DNA from 3 places in the Aerococcus sp. Group 1 genome. Region 3 is predicted to be linked to each of the others. Evidence: riboswitches for the same ligand, from Rfam matches in the RefSeq annotation. Region 3 holds a riboswitch; each other region holds the start of a gene.
The links. A riboswitch is a leader RNA that binds a small molecule or an ion and turns the genes downstream of it on or off. The one in region 3 is predicted to bind thiamine pyrophosphate.

Region 1 (5,559 bases), 530 kb from region 3:
TGCTTTGTTTATCAGTGAGGGGGAAGTCTTTGTACTTTTCCATAAAAAAAGAAGTTGGCAAGTGCTTCCAACTTCTAGTTTATGGGTCATTACTTGATTAATCAATAGCCAGTCGGTATTAATGATCGATACAATAGAGATTATCATCGACCATTTGATCGTCGGTTAAGAGGACAAAAACTTGCCGAAATTCATCAAAATCGATCCGGTTATCATTGCCTAACATGCTGAGGGCTTGTGTTGTGACATGGATTTGACCGATATGCGTTTCAAGGACCTCATCAAAACTTTCAAAACTTGGTGCATTGGTTTGTAAGACTAGACTACGATAGGCTCTGTGGCTGGTATGACCTGTTTCATCGGAAGTGGTTAGGCAGATATTATGGAAACGATCTAAGTTTTGTAACTGTTGTATGGCTTTCTGGGTGAAAAATAACTTCATGGCATATCCTCCTCACAACAACTCTTGTAAGGATGATTATATCAGAATTTGTGAGCAGTTTAGTCGGAAAAGCCTAAAAATAATTTTTAAAACGTTTTCACACCTTCACCAGCCGCTACTGAGAAAGCGGAGGCAGTCGGGGAGGTGTTTGGCCCAGTAAAATTCATTATGTTCCTCATCCACATAGATGTTGAAGTTAATATTTTCTACCGGGATACCTCCTGCTATAAGTAAGGCCTGGTAGTGGAGGGAAGCATCGATATAGGCTTGGGCCATATTGCCTGGGAGAAAGAGACGGTCAGTATCGTCCCCTTCTTTGCTGCCGACTTGGAGGTAGATTTTTTGCTCGGGGTCTAAGCTTTGCGACTTGAGATAGCGGTCAAAGGGTTCTTGGGCTATCCATTGGGCTAGGGAAAAAATCCCCAAGCGGCCAATCTGATCGGCATACTTAATTCCCATATAGGCGGTAATATTGGCCCCAAAAGAAGACCCGATCATGGCTGTATGTTTTTTATCGGTTTTAGTCCGATAGTTTTGGTCGATAAAGGGTTTAACCACCTTCATAATGAAGTCACTAAAATCATTACCTAAGCCGCCCAAGGGCCCTGCCTTAGGGTCACTAGGGTTTTCGAAGCTCCAAGCATTATACTCATCCGCCCGAGTCTGAGAGTCATTGTCGATGCCGACCACAATCATCTTGGGTAAATCGGGGTTACGCTTGAGGGTGGGGATGACCTTCCAAGAATAACCTAGGAAGGACTCCTTACTGTAAAAAACATTTTGTCCGTCATGCATGTAAACGACTGGGTAGGATGCGGATTCCTGCTGGTAATTTTTAGGGAGTAGGACGCGCACCCGCCGCTTCTTGCCGGAATAGGGCAAGCTTAAGTAGTGGGTTTTCATTTTTAGATAATAATAATCGGCATTGAACATGATTTACCTCCGCTTAATGTGCTATTAGCATACTTGACCCGGGGGGATTAAGCAAGTGCAATCCCCCTGACGATGCTCAAGGTTAAGAAATAATTGCAGACTTCACAATATTTCGCTACAATGTGAATAGAATAAAGGATAAGGGGGAGATGCCTTGGCAACAGAAGTCGAGCTTCTCAACGAAGCAGAAATGAAGCGCGCCTTAACGCGAATGAGTTATGAGATTTTGGAACGCAACCATGGTACCGCTAATTTAGCCATCGTGGGGATTAAAACCCGGGGAGCTATTATTGCTAACCGGATTAAGGACCGTATCAATCAGTTAGAAGAGGCTGATGTCTTTTATGGGGAATTAGATGTCCGCGCTTATCGTGATGACCTCGACCAGGAAAAGGATAAGCTGATCAAAGACTTATCCCAGCTGGACTTTGATGTGAATGGTAAACATATCTTTATCTGTGATGATGTGCTCATGACCGGTCGGACCATTCGGGCGACCATGGATGCCTTGATGGATCATGGGCGTCCAAGCAAGATCTCTTTAGTGACACTCATTGACCGGGGCCACCGGGAATTACCGATTCGAGCGGATATTGTTGGTAAAAACATTCCCACTTCCCGGCAAGAGAAAATTCGGGTGAAGATGCGGGAACTCGACAGTAAGGATGCAGTATATATAATTAAATAGTTGCTACTAGGGGAGCCTTGATGGCTGAGATGTAATTTACAGACCCTTTGAACTTGAGACTAGGTAATACTAGCGGAAGAAAGTGCACGAAAAAACAGGTAAGAGGCATTTTCTCTTACCTGTTTTTGTGCTAAGAAAGGATTTAATTATTATGGGACAAAGTAAACAAGTAAGGATTTTATTGGAAATTGCTATGGTAGCAGTATTAGCTTATTTATTAGGACTTTTGCCGACAACCAATGGAGTAGGTATTGGGGTAAACTTAGGCGTTATTCCCATTTACTTGATCTCTTTAAGACGGGGGATAAAGAGCGGTTTTGCTGCCGGCTTTCTGTTTGGGCTTTTGCAATTAATCACCGGTCAAGCTACGATTCTAACTCCCTTCCAAGTCTTCCTTGAATACTTCTTCGCCTTTATGTTAGCAGGTTTAACTGGACTCTTCGCTAATCGGGTGAAGAGTGCAGGCTTAAAAGGGGATAAAAAAGGCCTTTGGATCGGTATCTTTTCAGCAACCTTTATTGGGATGGTCGCCCAATACTTTATTCATTGGTTCGCTGGCTATGCCTTTTGGTCTTCTTATGCGCCAGAAGGCATGAATGCTTGGTGGTATACGACCATTGTTAATGTACCTACTGGTGTCTTTACCTGGCTAGTAGGGGCATTAGTGGTAGCCTTATTATTTAATAATGCCCCCAGGCTCTTAAATCCAGAAGATTAAGTGATAACTTACCTATAATTTTTACAATTGATCAGATGTAATTATTTTTCTGAGACGTCCTTTGAGAGGACGTCTTTTTTATTGACTGAGACTGCTTTTTTGATAAAAAGAAAGATTTTATGAAATTGTTGGCGCGCAAACACTTTCAAAAGAAAGCATGTGAAATGTTGAACTATATTTTTTCAGATAAAATGAGGAGGCTTTTACGATTGATAATTAATAAAAAATAAGTAGAAATATTGGAAAGGAGTGTTTTATGTGTTTGTTCTTCGTTTTTTACTGGCAATGCTTATTGCTTATTTTGCCGGAGAACTGGTTAAGAAAATCAAATTCCCAGCTATCATTGGTTGGTTGATTGTGGCCATGTTTCTCGGAGAGCACGGGCTAAATCTCTTAAGCCCTGAATTAGTTTCAACTAAGGTCTACCAATCACTGATGGTACTGATGCAAATTCTAGTGGGGTCTATGGTGGGCTATAAGTTAGTTTACCGTGACATCAAGGATTCCATCAGTAAAGTCTTCGCCATGGGAATATCTGACCTGGTGGTAACCTTTGCAGTGGTGACGGGAGCATTTGCCCTTATTTTACACCTCTTAGGTCTACCCATCATTGCTGCCTTACTCTTTGGGGGGATCGCTATTGCGACTGCACCGGCCCCTCCGGTCTCAGTGGTGGAACAGTATGATTGTTCTGGCCCCTTATCTGATTCAGTGCCATCGATGACGGCTTTTAATTCAGTGATGGTTAATATTGTCTTCTTCCCCTTAGTTTCAGTAATTGGAGCAGTTCTAAACGAAAGTTCCACTTCCGTCTTGGGCTCATTACTGATTATGATCTTAGCTCCGATTCTCTTAGGTGGAGTGATCGGTCTGATTGCAGGAAAATTAGTGGGTAAGAACACTTCTAAACAGCAAAGTTTCCTAATTTATCTGTTTACCATGCTGGTCATCTATGCCTTAGATAATTATTTGAACTGGCAGGTCTTCACCGAAACCCAGATGATGTCCTTATTAGCCGGAATTGCCGGGTCGTGTGCCTTTATGAACGTGGTTGATCCTGAGAAAGTTCCGAGCTTGCAAATGGATCTCGGACCGATTCACTCTTATGCCTTAATGATTTTCATTGTTAACCTATCGATTCATTTGAATCCAGCGGCCTTATTTGACGGTGGCATGCTTATGGTGGCCTATATCTTGATTAGGGCCCTAGGCAAATACTTGGGTTGCTATCTAGGGGCCAAAATCAGTCATGCGCCCAAAGTTGTGGAAAAGTATATGGGAGTCATTATGATGCCTCACTCTGGAGTCTCGATTATGTTTGCCGGGATTGCTGCATATAATTTAATGGGCGTCTATCCTGAGCTAGCTAATCTCTTACAGATCACAATTTCAGCCGCTGCCCTAATCATTGAAATTATTTCTCTACCCCTAGCCGGCATGGTTTATCGAAAACTCGGTGAAGCGGGCAAGGAGAAAGAAAAGTTGGCAAGGCAAGAAGACTTACTGCCTAGTTAAGTGATGACGTGAAGCGGACATGCCTCAGCTTGTATTAAAAAAGGAGAAAATCAACCATATTGAAAGATACAGGGGGATGGGAAAATGTCAACATCATTTATTGACTACTGTCTCAACCATGAGAAAGTCATTAATCACACCCGCCAGGAAAGCTATAAAAAGGGCGATATGATTGAGACTATTGGAACACGGATTACTGAAATTGGCATTGTCGATAAAGGCTTACTCAAAACAGTGAATTATTCGGCAGAAGGGAAGGAGTTAAATACCTCACTCTTCTTTACCAATTCAATCTTATTGGAATACCTTTATTTTAGCGAGAATTTAAACTATTCCTATGATTTAGTGGTCTTACGCGCCACTACCGTTACCTGGATACCGGCAAAATTATTTAAAGCCATTGTTTTTGAAGATAGTCTGGGTATGGAGCTCTATGTCCACCACTTGATTGAGCGGGGCTTAGAGTCCCAGCGGATCATTTCCTGCTTGAACTACCCTACTATTCGTGAACGGATTTGTTACTGGATTGCCTCCAAGAATTCTCTAGAAATTGGGCGGAGCGATATAAAACCCGACATGGAATTACCCTTCACTCAAGAAATTTTTGCCAAGTTAATCAAGGTCAGCCGGTCCAGCCTAAACCAAGAATTACACCTTATGGAAGCAGAGGGATTCTTTAAAATGACAAGGAAGGCCCTGACCCATATTAATCAAGAGAAAATTTGGATAACCTGTAAAGGAGTTGATGTCAAGAAATTATTCATGACTCATGCGATGGGTTAAGGCTTAGTAAAAGTTTTAACCATTGCATCATCAAATAGCTATCAAACATTGAATGAAGGAGTGTTGAGATGATAAAAGAATACCAACAAGGTGATTTTAAAGCTGAAATTGCTGAGGGCAATGTTTTGGTCGATTTCTATTCTAAGACCTGTGGCCCTTGTAAAATGCTAAGTTTTATCCTAGAGGATATTAATAAAAGCCATGGGGATGACCTGACTATTCTTAAAGTGAGTTTTGAAGAAAATACTGACATCGTAGAAGAATATGGCGTCGAGGGCTATCCAACCTTAGTTTATTTTAAAGACGGTAATGAAATCACCCGAAAAGCGGGCTTACAACAAAAACCAGTGATTGAAAAAATGTTAGAGGAGGAATAATCATGACAGAAACAGCAACCTATATCTATAAAGAACACCTGATTGAAAAGCAAAGAAAAGCCGAAGAGGCAATGTTGGAAGAATTTCACTTGGGCGAGTATAC
Region 2 (5,559 bases), 950 kb from region 3:
ATTGTTATCGGTTTGATTCCTAGTGCCATACTAGGCGCATTAACTCGGTCTTGGCTAAGTACACCAGGCGTTTTGGCTGACTTTGCTGGCTCTATTCAAGCTTTTCAATTTGCCGTACCTTTTTTAGTCGGTCTCTTTGCGGCCTTGCAGTTAAATATGAAGGGCATGGAAACAGCAGCATTAGCAGGAGCTGCTTTTTTAGGGAGTGGAGCAGCTCGCTTAGTCGATGGGGCTTGGGCACTTAAAGGAACGGGAGACTTAATCAACACCATTATCACCGTCTTTATTGCTGCTATTTTTATTAAACTTTATAATAATCGTTGGCAAAGTCTCAACATTGTGGTTCTTCCTTTACTGGGAGGAATTTTACCCGGTTTTATTGGCCGTTTAATCCTACCTTTGGTTAGTCAACTGACATTACTTTTAGGCCAGGGGATTGCTCATCTCACAGAGATTCAACCATTAATTATGGCTATTTTAATCGCAATTGCCTTTGCCATTATTATTGTTACGCCTCTGTCTAGTGTTGCGATTGCTTACGCGGTATCCATTAGTGGTCTAGCGGCTGGGGCAGCTAACTTAGGAATTGTAGCGGTTGTATTTACTTTTCTCTATGCTTCTTCACGAGTTAACAGTAATGGGATTACTTTTTCATTATTATTTGCTGGGCCAAAATTATTTATGGCCAATTACTTACAAAACCTAAAAATGACCCTACCTATTGTGATTAATGCAGGGGTAGTAGGACTCTTTGGTTATTTATTTAATATTCAGGGAACTACTGAATCAGCTGGTTTTGGTATCACGGGTCTATCTGGACCAATCAATGCCTATTATTTTATGGATGATAATGCAGTGGTTAATATTTTGGTCCTCTGCCTAACATATGTAGTAGTGCCTTTGGCGATTTCTATTATTACCCATCAGACATTTACCCGTATGGGGGTTTATGATGAAAGTATTTATGTTTACCATGCTCCAGAACACTAAGAACGAATAGAAGAAGTCAATACTTTTAGGAAAGTGAGTCTGGGACAAAAGTCTCAGACTCTTTTCAAAATACGAATTATCTAATCAAAACGTGTTCCAAAAGTCAGCCCTGACATTCACTTCACACAGAGTGTGAGACTTGGCAACTAGACTTGGATGATTGGAGCAAGTCAGAATAAAAGCGAAGCATTCGCTTGTTTCTGACTTGTGAAATCAGTCCAAGTCTGCCAAGTCGAACCCAACGACGAACTATGTGCGATAGCCTTGTGCCTATCTTCCATACTTTGTTCCAGTTGCTATAGCTGTTCGAAGCCAAGAGCGAGTTACAGATATAGTATCCGTAGCTCTTCAGGGCTCTTTTGACTTTTGTCACACTCTCCCTGTTGTTTTTAATTGGGTCTTTTAAAAGATAGGTGAAAAGGCTTGTTTAATTTTTATTTATGACATATGATAAGTAGGTAAAATACTATTAATTAGGGGAGCCACGGCTGAGAGGATTGATATCGACCCTGTAACCTGATCAAGGTAATGCTTGCGTAGGTAGTCTTTTTTTGTGCTCTCCTTTATCTTTTAGGAGGGATTTTTTTGACTAAGAAATCAAGTCCATTGATTTTAGTAACGGTAGCGATGTTTGTGGCCATTGGGGTGGTTATTTCACCGATTTTTCGCATCGAGGGCTTTGCTCCTACTGCCCACTTTGTTAATGTAGTTTGTTCGGTCTTATTGGGCCCTTGGTATAGTTTGTTAAATGCCATTCTGACTGCAATTATTCGGATGAGTCTTTTTTCGGTGCCTCCATTAGCACTTACTGGCCAAGTTTTTGGTGCTGTGCTTTCGGGAATACTATATCGTCTCTTTAATGGTTCTATCCTTGCCTGTGTGCTTGGTGAAATTATCGGTACCGGGATTATCGGAGCTATTGCTTCTTATCCAGTAATGGCGCTTCTATTGGGAAAAACAGGAATTACTTGGCTGTTTTATGTTCCTAGTTTTCTAATTGCAACAATTATTGGTGGTGTCTTAGCTTATTTCTTCTTAGCCACCTTGCGGCAAACCGGTTTGCTTTATAAAATGCAAAAACGCCTAGGAGTCAATGTTTATGACTCATCTAAGAAAAAGGCTTAAATTCGTCATAGTTAAAGCTAAAGTTCTCAATTTTTTCTGCGCCTTTAGCTATTATCTGTTATTATAAGATCACAAGAGTGAATAAGAGAATAGAGAATTAGGAGCTTTTTAATGGATAATTTAATGGAAGAAATACTGATTCCCCAAGCGGAATTATTAGAACGTATCGAAGAATTAGCCAAGGACATTGCTAAAGAGTATCAAGATAAGAATCCTTTACTCGTTTGTGTCTTAAAAGGGGGGATGCCCTTTATGGCTGATTTAATGAAACAAATGGATATCCTACTTGAAATTGACTTTATGGATGTTTCTAGCTACGGTGATGCCTTTGAATCCAGTGGCGAAGTCAAAATAATAAAAGATTTATCGGTTCCTGCAAAGGGGCGTCATATCTTGTTTGTTGAAGATATCGTTGATACAGGGAGAACTTTAACCTATTTGTATAAGGTCTTAAAATCCCGCCAGGCAGCTTCCATAAAAACCGTTTCTTTATTAGATAAACCGAGTCGGCGCAAAAAGGACTTTCAGGCCGACTGGATCGGCTTTGAAATTCCGGATAAGTTTGTTGTCGGTTATGGCCTAGACTATAAGGGCCAATTGAGAAACTATCCTAATATTGCTGTTTTAAAAGAAGAAGTCTATTCTTAACCACATATTCTTACTTATAAGAGAAACTGGGCTTTCGTCCCAGTTTTTTCTTATTATTAGCTAAGTTAGCTAAGGCTATCAGGACTGATTGGAAAAGATCATGATTGGATGAGCTATCTGTGATTTATTTTCCTTGGTAACTATATTATTCTGTAAGATAGAATTATTTAACATAGAAAAGAGGTATAAAATGAAAGAAGCACTCAAATTTGCCTTTCCTAAAACGATCCCGATTATGATGGGATATTTATTTTTGTCATTATCCTTTGGTTTATTAGCAACGAGTTCAGGAATTCACCCCTGGTTAACTATTTTAATGAGTCTAATTGTTTATGGGGGGTCGATTCAATTTGCCGGCATTAATGTCTTATTGGGAGCCTATGATCCCTTTGCCGCTTTTATGTTGGCTGTTATGGTAAATGCTAGACACATGTTTTATGGAATTACCATGTTGGAAAGTTATCAGTCCCTAGGTTGGAAAAAATATTATAGCATTTTTGCTTTGTCTGATGAAACCTTTTCACTTACGGCTTCGGTTAAGGTTCCCGGTCATATTGACAAGTCTTGGGTCTACTTTTTGATCAGTTTATTAGATCAGTTTTACTGGATTATTGGAACAGTTCTAGGGATTTTCTTAGGAAATTTTATCAGCTTTAGCCTAAGAGGAATTGAATTTATTTTAACAGCCTTGTTTGTAAGTATTTTTGTCGACCAATGGCAAGGAAGCGCTAACCATAGGCCACAAATCATTGCCCTAGCCACTGGCTTAATTAGTTTATTTATTTTTGGTCCTAACAGCTTCTTGATTCCTGCAATGTTAATCATTATTGCTATATTCTTTTTTATTTTTATACGTGAGGAGGAAGAAAGATGAGTTTTAACCAACAGTTAATAACAGTCATTCTCTTGGCCTTGGGAACAGCCTTAACCCGTTTTATTGTCTTTGTGGTTTTTTCGAAAAACCAAGTTCCTCCTCGCTTTGTCACTTATTTGGGTAAAGTCCTTCCTGCCGCTGCGATTAGCCTTTTAGTGGTTTATTCCTTACAATCAAGTAACCCCTTGGCTTATCCTTATGCCTTGCCTGAGCTGATTGCCATCCTTGTGACAATCCTGCTTCAGGCTAAGACCCACCGCTCTTTACTGAGTATCGCTGGCGGAACCCTGTCTTATATGTTCTTAGTTCAAGTGCTTTTTCCGTAATTCTTTAAAAGTTAAGCTAGGGAAGAGTTAATAACATAATGTAATAAAACACGGACTATCTATTCAAAACCTGCTCCAAAAGTCAGCCCTGACGTCCACTTCACGAACTATGTGCGATAGTTTTGCAACTATCTACCATAGTTCGCTCCAGTTGCTATAGCTGTTCGAAGCGCAAGCGAGTTACAGATATAGTATGCGAAGCGGTTCAGGGCTCTTTTGACTTTTGTCACACTACCGTTTTTTAATAGTTTTTAGCAATGTCACTTAACATAAACTTTTCTTCGAGTTCTCCTTGGTATTTTATACCCAAATGATGAAAGGCTTTGTCTAGGGCGTGGTACATTTTTTGGAAATATTTGACTTCCATATTACTTCCCATATGGGCGATTCGTAGCAGCCTTTCGCCTTGGGGCCCGTCGCCTTTAGTAATTAAAATATCTTCGTCCCTTACTAATTTCATCACATCCAGGCTTGCAACTGATTCAGGGAGTAAAACACTGGTTAATGTATTTGAGGCATGGTCTTTAGCATATAGTTCAAAACCGGCTTCTTTAAATAATTGTCGGGTAGCTTCAGCCCATTTTTGATGCTTGTTGGCAAAATCACTGTCAATCGCTTGTTGAATAGCTACATCCATGGCGTAAATGGCCTGTTCATTCATTGTATAAGGAAAGTCGAAGTGCGGGTCGTCAAAGCTGAGATAAGATTGGAAATTGGCGTAAAAGCTAGGGATAGGGGAATGACGATTTTCCATATGCTCTATAGCGCGTTTAGAAAGGGTGACACTAGCCAAGCCTACAGGAGCGGAAAAGCATTTTTGACTACCACCAAGTAAGACATCCACTTTAGCTTGGTCAAAGTTAATATATTCGCCGCCAATTGCGGAAACTGAATCGACTATAGAGAGAATATCATAGCTATTTAAGATTTGACCGATGCCATGAATATCATTAGTGATGCCGGTGGGGGTTTCACAATGGACGAAAGTTGCCACCTGAAAATCGTGGTTGTCTTCTAGAAAGGCTTTTAAGTCATTCAAATCAATCCCACGGCGCCAGTCACTTTCATAAAGCACAACCTCTGCCTTAACAAAGTTGACAAAGTCTTGAAAGCCTTGACCATAAACCCCGTTACTAATCACCAAAACCCGGTCTCCTGGTTGGATGATAGAATTGACAGCAGCTTCTAGAGCCAATAGGGCTTCGCCCACCATAAAAAAAGAGACGGCCTTGGTATGTAATAACTGTGATATCTTGTTTTCAATCTGACGTTGATATTGGGTGTACTGGTGGTCAATATCAGGATTAGTTTTTATTTGACTATAGGCTTTAAGAACGGCTTGGGAGATATGAGTGGGTCCGGGACACAAGTTTAACATACGATCATACCTTTCTAATGAGTAATCATTATCTCAAGTATAGCAAACATTTGACATAAAGAAATAGTTATCGCTATACTAAAGAAAAGGAATTTGTGAAAGGGCTTTCTACGTGAGATAATGTAGTTGTGAAAACAAACACAATATTTTTAGAAGGAGTGACTCAAATGTCAGTTGTTGAGACTAAAGTTGAGAATAAAGTGGGTAAAATTATTCTA
Region 3 (5,559 bases):
TTCTCGGGTAAGGGGTTGGGCTGGGCCCACTTCAGGAACTTCCGCTGCTAGGATCACGGTTTCCTCAGGGACTTCAAAGCCAGCTTCTTTAGCAATCCAAACCGCTGATTTTCCAACAATATCGGCATTGAGTTTGGCTTGGTCAACCGCCTCACTATTGGCTTTAGCTCCAAAGCAGAATTCTTCTAAGAGAGCTTTTTCCTTTTGGTTGACAAAGTAAACATGGTAGGACTTCATTTCTTTAATGAAGGCAGGGTAGATTTCTTTGTCAACAATGGCAGCTTGTTCTGAAGCACAAACCATCCCATTATCGAAGGCCTTACTCATGACAATATCATTCACGGCTTGCTTGAGGTTAGCCGTTTTTTCAACATAGGCAGGTACATTCCCAGGTCCCACACCTAAGGCAGGTTTGCCACAAGAATAGGCGGCCTTAACCATGGCCGATCCACCGGTTGCAAGGATAGTAGCCACATCAGGATGGTTCATCAGTAAATTGGTGGCTTCCATCGAGGCATGTTTTGGATCGATCCATTGGATACAGTTTTCAGGTGCCCCTGCCGCAATCGCTGCGTCCCGCACCACTTTGGCCGCATGGATGGAAGATTCCAGCGCTTGAGGGTGGAAGGAGAAGACAATGGGATTACGGGTCTTCAAAGAAATCAAGGACTTAAAGATTGCTGTCGATGTTGGGTTGGTAGTAGGAACAATCCCACAAATTACCCCGACCGGTTCAGCAATATAGGTCAATCCCTTGGCCTCATCACGATCAATAATACCTACTGTTTTCAAGTGGCGCATGTGGTTGGTCACATGTTCACAGGCAAATAAGTTCTTGGTGGCCTTATCTTCAAAGACACCCCGTCCAGTATCTTCAACGGCATGTTTAGCTAAGACCCCATGTTGGTCTAAGGCAGCAATCGACGCCTTAGTAACAATATGGTCGATTTGCTCTTGGTCTAAGGCCATAAAATCTTCTAAGGCCTGTTTAGCCTTAGCCACTGTCTCATCGATAAATTGTGGAATATCTACTTTTTGTTCTTTTCCTTTAGCCATTGTTATTCCTAACCTTTCTTTGATTTTTAATGACTTTCATCTTTATGGCTATTATGTTAAATTATTCACAAATAAAAAGCAAGTTATTTTTGTTTTCTTTTTATCTATAACCGCTTACAATTACTTAAATATTAGTAATTTAACCTTGTAATCGCTTACAACTTTTAAAAGAATATTTTTATATTTTAATTAAAAAGAGAAAATATGTGTTTGTTTTCACAATATAAGAAGAAATATGCTCTATGCTAAAAACAGTCCCCACACTTTTCCAAAATATAGAAAAAAGGCCATGACAAGCTATCATGACCCTTATCGGTGTACAGATACGCTTCCCCTAGCAGGTCTAGCCTCGTAGAAGGGTTGAAAGACTAAAAACTATTGGCTAAGGGAAGCTAAAGCAAATTAATGGTCAGTGGGGTAATAAGTCAAGAGGCCAAAGCCATGGTTCAAGGGGCCACTCCCCTGGCCAAGATCTAATTGATCTTTAAGGGTCAGGCTGAGATAGGTCTTAGCCCGAGCAATGGCAGTGACTAAGTCATCACCCTTGGCTAGGTTGCTGGCAATGGCACTGGATAGCGTACAGCCAGTCCCATGGGTATTGGGATTATCAACCCGCTCACCCCTAAACCAGTGGACCTCGCCCTCAGGGGTAACCAGGACATCGTTAGCGTCATTGACCCGATGGCCACCCTTACAGAGGACAGCGACTTGGTAGGTCTGACTAATCGTCTTAGCGACGGCTTCCATATCGGCTGCCGAATGGATGTCTTGTCCCGCTAAGACCTGGCTTTCAGGAATATTGGGAGTAATTAAGCAAGCGAGCGGGAAGACCTGGTCAGCTAAGACCTGCACCGCTTGGTCCTGGATCAAGTTGGACCCGCTCGTTGCGACCATGACCGGGTCCACTACGACATTTTTAGCCTGGTAGGTTTTAAGGGCTTTGGCGATTTCCTCTACTAATTCCACTTGGGAAACCATACCAATCTTGACACTAGCCGGAGGAATATCCTCGAAGACCGCTTGGAGTTGGCTAGCCAAGGCCTCTGGACTGAGATCATAGACCCCGGTCACACCCCTAGTATTTTGGGCGGTCACTGAAGTAATGGCACTCATACCAAAGACTCCATTAGCTTGCATGGTCTTGAGGTCTGCTTGAATTCCGGCTCCACCGCTTGAGTCTGAGCCGGCGATGGTAAGGACGGCTTGGAGTTTAAAAAGCCTTTCAGCAGCTTGGCGAACGGCTTGCGTGGTTCGGTAGGGGTCCTCCGCTTTAAATAGGGCGGAAATTAGTGCCACCCCAGCCAAACCCTGGTCCCGTAAATTGGCCATATTATCTAAGCTAATCCCACCAATGCCTACAATGGGAATATTGACCCCTTGGGCAATCGTTCTCAGGGTAGTCAGACTAGTTCCTTGGGCATTGGCCTTAGACTGGGTCGGATAGAGGGCGCCAACTCCCAAATAGTCTGCACCAGCCGCTTGGGCTTTTAGAGCGGTATCCAAAGTCTTAGCCGAAGCCCCGATAATTTTTTCCGGGCCGAGTAGTTGTCTAGCCTGGTCAACTGGCAGGTCATCTTCTCCAACATGGAGGCCGTCAGCATCTACCGCCAGGGCCAGTTCATAGTCATCATCGATAATAAAGGGGACACCTGCTTCTTGGCAGAGGGCTTTGATTTTTTTAGTTAGAGCCAGCTTATCCTCTTGGTCTTTAAAAGGATGGTCCTTTAAACGTAACTGTAAAATCGTCGCCCCTCCTGCTAAGACCTCTTTGACTTGCTGGATTAATTCGTCATGGTCAAAGCGGTCGGGCGTAATGGCATAGACCAATAAATCATTTTTATTGAATGTCATACTTGGCTCTCCTTTCTAATTCTTTGGCCTCTAATAAGAAGACCTGGTCAATCACTCGGTTGGAATAAGTGGCATTGCCCTCATAAGGCTGGAGCACTTGAGCAGCAATTTCTCCCGCCACCCCATAGCTAATCATGGCAGCTGTAGCTAGGTAAAAAGGATCTTCATCCGGATTACCGGCTAAAAAGCTAGCTAGGACGCCGCTTAACTGGCAACCTGACCCCGTATAGGAAGCCATCCAAGAGTGGCCATTTTCAATGACTGCCAGCCGCTCGCCGTCAGTCACTAAGTCAATCGGGCCTGACATGGCTAGGATAATTCCTTTTCTTGGGCGTAAGCTTTAAAGTCCGGAGCAAAATCAGCCAGGTTGGCTAAGCTTACCTCGTCTCCAGGACCCAGGTCGACCCCAGATCCTTGGCTTTTTTCAAAGAGGAGGCTTCGAATTTCCGAAGCATTCCCCTTTACCGCCCTTACTAGACCCCGGTCAATCAGCTCTTGACAGAGCTTTAATTTAAACGGCATAGCTGAAACCCCCACTGGGTCTAAGACCACGGGATGGTGGTCATTTTTCGCTATGGCGGCAAGGTCCAACAATTCCTGATTAGGTCTGGGACTAGCGGCATTCAATAGCAAAAGGTCAGCCGTCTTGACCACATCCTTACTATTAGGTAAGTTATCGGTCATCACAGGACGCCCGCCACTGGCCAAAATCACATTGGCCACATCATGAATAGTGACATAATTATTTAAAACTTGGATCAGCGGAGACTTCTCTTTGACCTGCTGACAATATTTAGCAAAGGGAATGGCTGTTTTTTTAGACATATTCTCATCTCTCTTATTCTTCTTAATCGCTAAAAGATCACTTGCAGGAATCTCGTTCATAAACAGAAAAAGCCCTGCAAAGTATACTCCACTAAGTGTACTTTGCAGGACTTCTTATCGTTTCATCTTAACCAAAGATCCTGGTTAGACTATATTACGATACTTGAATTCTCACATCCCTACGCAAGTCTTAACTTTCTCAGGTTCAAAGAGTCCAGGTTTCCACCTATCTCAGCAAAAGCACCTCTTGTGAGTACTTTCTAACTATAGCAGAAACCGCTTACTTATTCAAGGCAGAGTTACGGCTGGGTCCCGAAAACCGCTTAAATAAAAAAACTCCAGCCTAAGTATGGTGACCCCAATAAGTTGGACTTTATATATAGTGAGTTGGCCTTTGGCCAGCTCTTTTTTGTTGCTTACAGTTCTTGCTTATTTCTTGCCGACACATTTACTCAGAAATTTAAACTTGTCAAGAGGAAGAGCGTAGCGGCTCTTGATAAGTTTAAAGTTTATGTGTAATCATTAAGCGGCGAAAGAAGCGTGATGAAGACGAAATTCTATAGGACTCCTAAAATCTAATTTTTCTTTGATTCTTTCACCATTGTAATAGATTATAAAATCTTCAATCGCTTGTGCTAATTCTTCAAAGGAATGATAAGTCCGACCATAGTAGACTTCTTGTTTTAGTAGACTAAAGAAATTCTCCATTGGCGAATTATCTAAGCAATTTCCTTTACGAGACATACTTTGAAAAATTCGGTGATCCTTCAAGAGCCGGGTGTAACTTTTCATTTGATAGGCCCAGCCCTGATCAGAATGAAAGGTTCTTCTGTATGGACATAATTTACTTGCTTCAATGGCAGCTTGTAGCCCCTCCAACATGCTTTGTCCATTAGGCTGATGTGTTATCTTAAAAGAAATAATTTCTCGATTAAATAGATCCATGTAAGGATCTAAATAGAGTTTTCCAGTTTGATAATTCCCAGAATCATCGGCATAGTAGTATTTAAATTCTGTTGTGTCTGTTGTTATTTTTTGATAAGGAATGGTCGAATCAAACCGCCGGTTGATACGATTTGGCGCTATCTCTCCAATCGTTCCTTTGTAGGAATTATATTTTCTTGTCTTTCTAGTATAGCTAGTGACCTGTATCCCCATAATTTTCATTAGGCGTTGAACTTTGTTTTTACTGACCTTATAACCACGGGAAAGCAGTTCAGCTCGCATTCTTCGATAACCATAATCCTTATGGGTTTCTCTGATGTCTTTCATTTCCTCTTTTAAATCGGCATCCTTATCAATTTCCTCATCTTTATTTTTCCAATAAAAGTAGGTCGATTTAGGAAACTTTAAAACGCTAAGAATATCTTTTAAAGCATATTTTTCATCATGGAGACGTGTGATTTCGGTCACTATTTCTTCTTTTCTCGCTTGACTCTTTGAGCCACACGTCTCCTCAATCCTTTTAAAAATTTGTTCTCAATTTCTAAATCCGTAATCCGTTGTTCAAGTTCCTTTATTTTTTGCTTCACTTAACTGATTGGTTTCGCTGCTATCCTTTATTTGATTGATTTGTGATTTCTTTTTAGACACTTTAGGTGGCCTTCCTTTCCTCGCGGAAAGGCCATCAAGTCCTCTTTCATGATAAGCTCTTCGCCAATTAGCGATTAGACTTGGATTATTCATGTTTAATGAATTGGCCAATTCGCGATAACTCATTTCCGTACTTTCATACAATTCTATCGCATTTAATTTGAATTCAACAGTATAAACCTGTTGAGTCCGCCTTTTCTTTAAACCATCTACACCAAATTCATAATAGTTATT

Region 1: another riboswitch for thiamine pyrophosphate. It lies ahead of thiT (energy-coupled thiamine transporter ThiT); the one in region 3 lies ahead of HMPREF9243_RS10800 (hydroxyethylthiazole kinase).
Region 2: another riboswitch for thiamine pyrophosphate. It lies ahead of thiW (energy coupling factor transporter S component ThiW); the one in region 3 lies ahead of HMPREF9243_RS10800 (hydroxyethylthiazole kinase).

What each region holds. Positions count from the first base shown of each region.
Region 1 covers NC_015278.1:1,620,929-1,626,487, reverse strand. Annotated here, with positions in the region: gene HMPREF9243_RS07615 (iron-sulfur cluster biosynthesis family protein) at 119-442, opposite strand; gene HMPREF9243_RS07610 (alpha/beta hydrolase) at 548-1,375, opposite strand; gene pyrR (bifunctional pyr operon transcriptional regulator/uracil phosphoribosyltransferase PyrR) at 1,530-2,063, shown strand; TPP riboswitch at 2,062-2,161, shown strand; gene thiT (energy-coupled thiamine transporter ThiT) at 2,215-2,781, shown strand; gene HMPREF9243_RS07595 (cation:proton antiporter) at 3,040-4,296, shown strand; gene HMPREF9243_RS07590 (Crp/Fnr family transcriptional regulator) at 4,381-5,079, shown strand; gene HMPREF9243_RS07585 (co-chaperone YbbN) at 5,148-5,456, shown strand; gene HMPREF9243_RS07580 (aryl-sulfate sulfotransferase) at 5,459-5,559, shown strand, end outside.
Region 2 covers NC_015278.1:1,203,487-1,209,045, reverse strand. Annotated here, with positions in the region: gene HMPREF9243_RS05585 (PTS transporter subunit IIC) at 1-990, shown strand, start outside; TPP riboswitch at 1,456-1,550, shown strand; gene thiW (energy coupling factor transporter S component ThiW) at 1,576-2,115, shown strand; gene hpt (hypoxanthine phosphoribosyltransferase) at 2,227-2,763, shown strand; gene HMPREF9243_RS05570 (AzlC family ABC transporter permease) at 2,954-3,637, shown strand; gene HMPREF9243_RS05565 (branched-chain amino acid transporter permease) at 3,634-3,963, shown strand; gene HMPREF9243_RS05560 (alanine--glyoxylate aminotransferase family protein) at 4,205-5,341, opposite strand; gene HMPREF9243_RS05555 (enoyl-CoA hydratase/isomerase family protein) at 5,509-5,559, shown strand, end outside.
Region 3 covers NC_015278.1:70,970-76,528, reverse strand. Annotated here, with positions in the region: gene adhE (bifunctional acetaldehyde-CoA/alcohol dehydrogenase) at 1-1,056, opposite strand, end outside; gene thiD (bifunctional hydroxymethylpyrimidine kinase/phosphomethylpyrimidine kinase) at 1,459-2,907, opposite strand; gene HMPREF9243_RS10805 (hydroxyethylthiazole kinase) at 2,894-3,214, opposite strand; gene HMPREF9243_RS10800 (hydroxyethylthiazole kinase) at 3,217-3,732, opposite strand; TPP riboswitch at 3,892-3,990, opposite strand; partial or broken gene HMPREF9243_RS10110 (IS3 family transposase) at 4,255-5,559, opposite strand, start outside.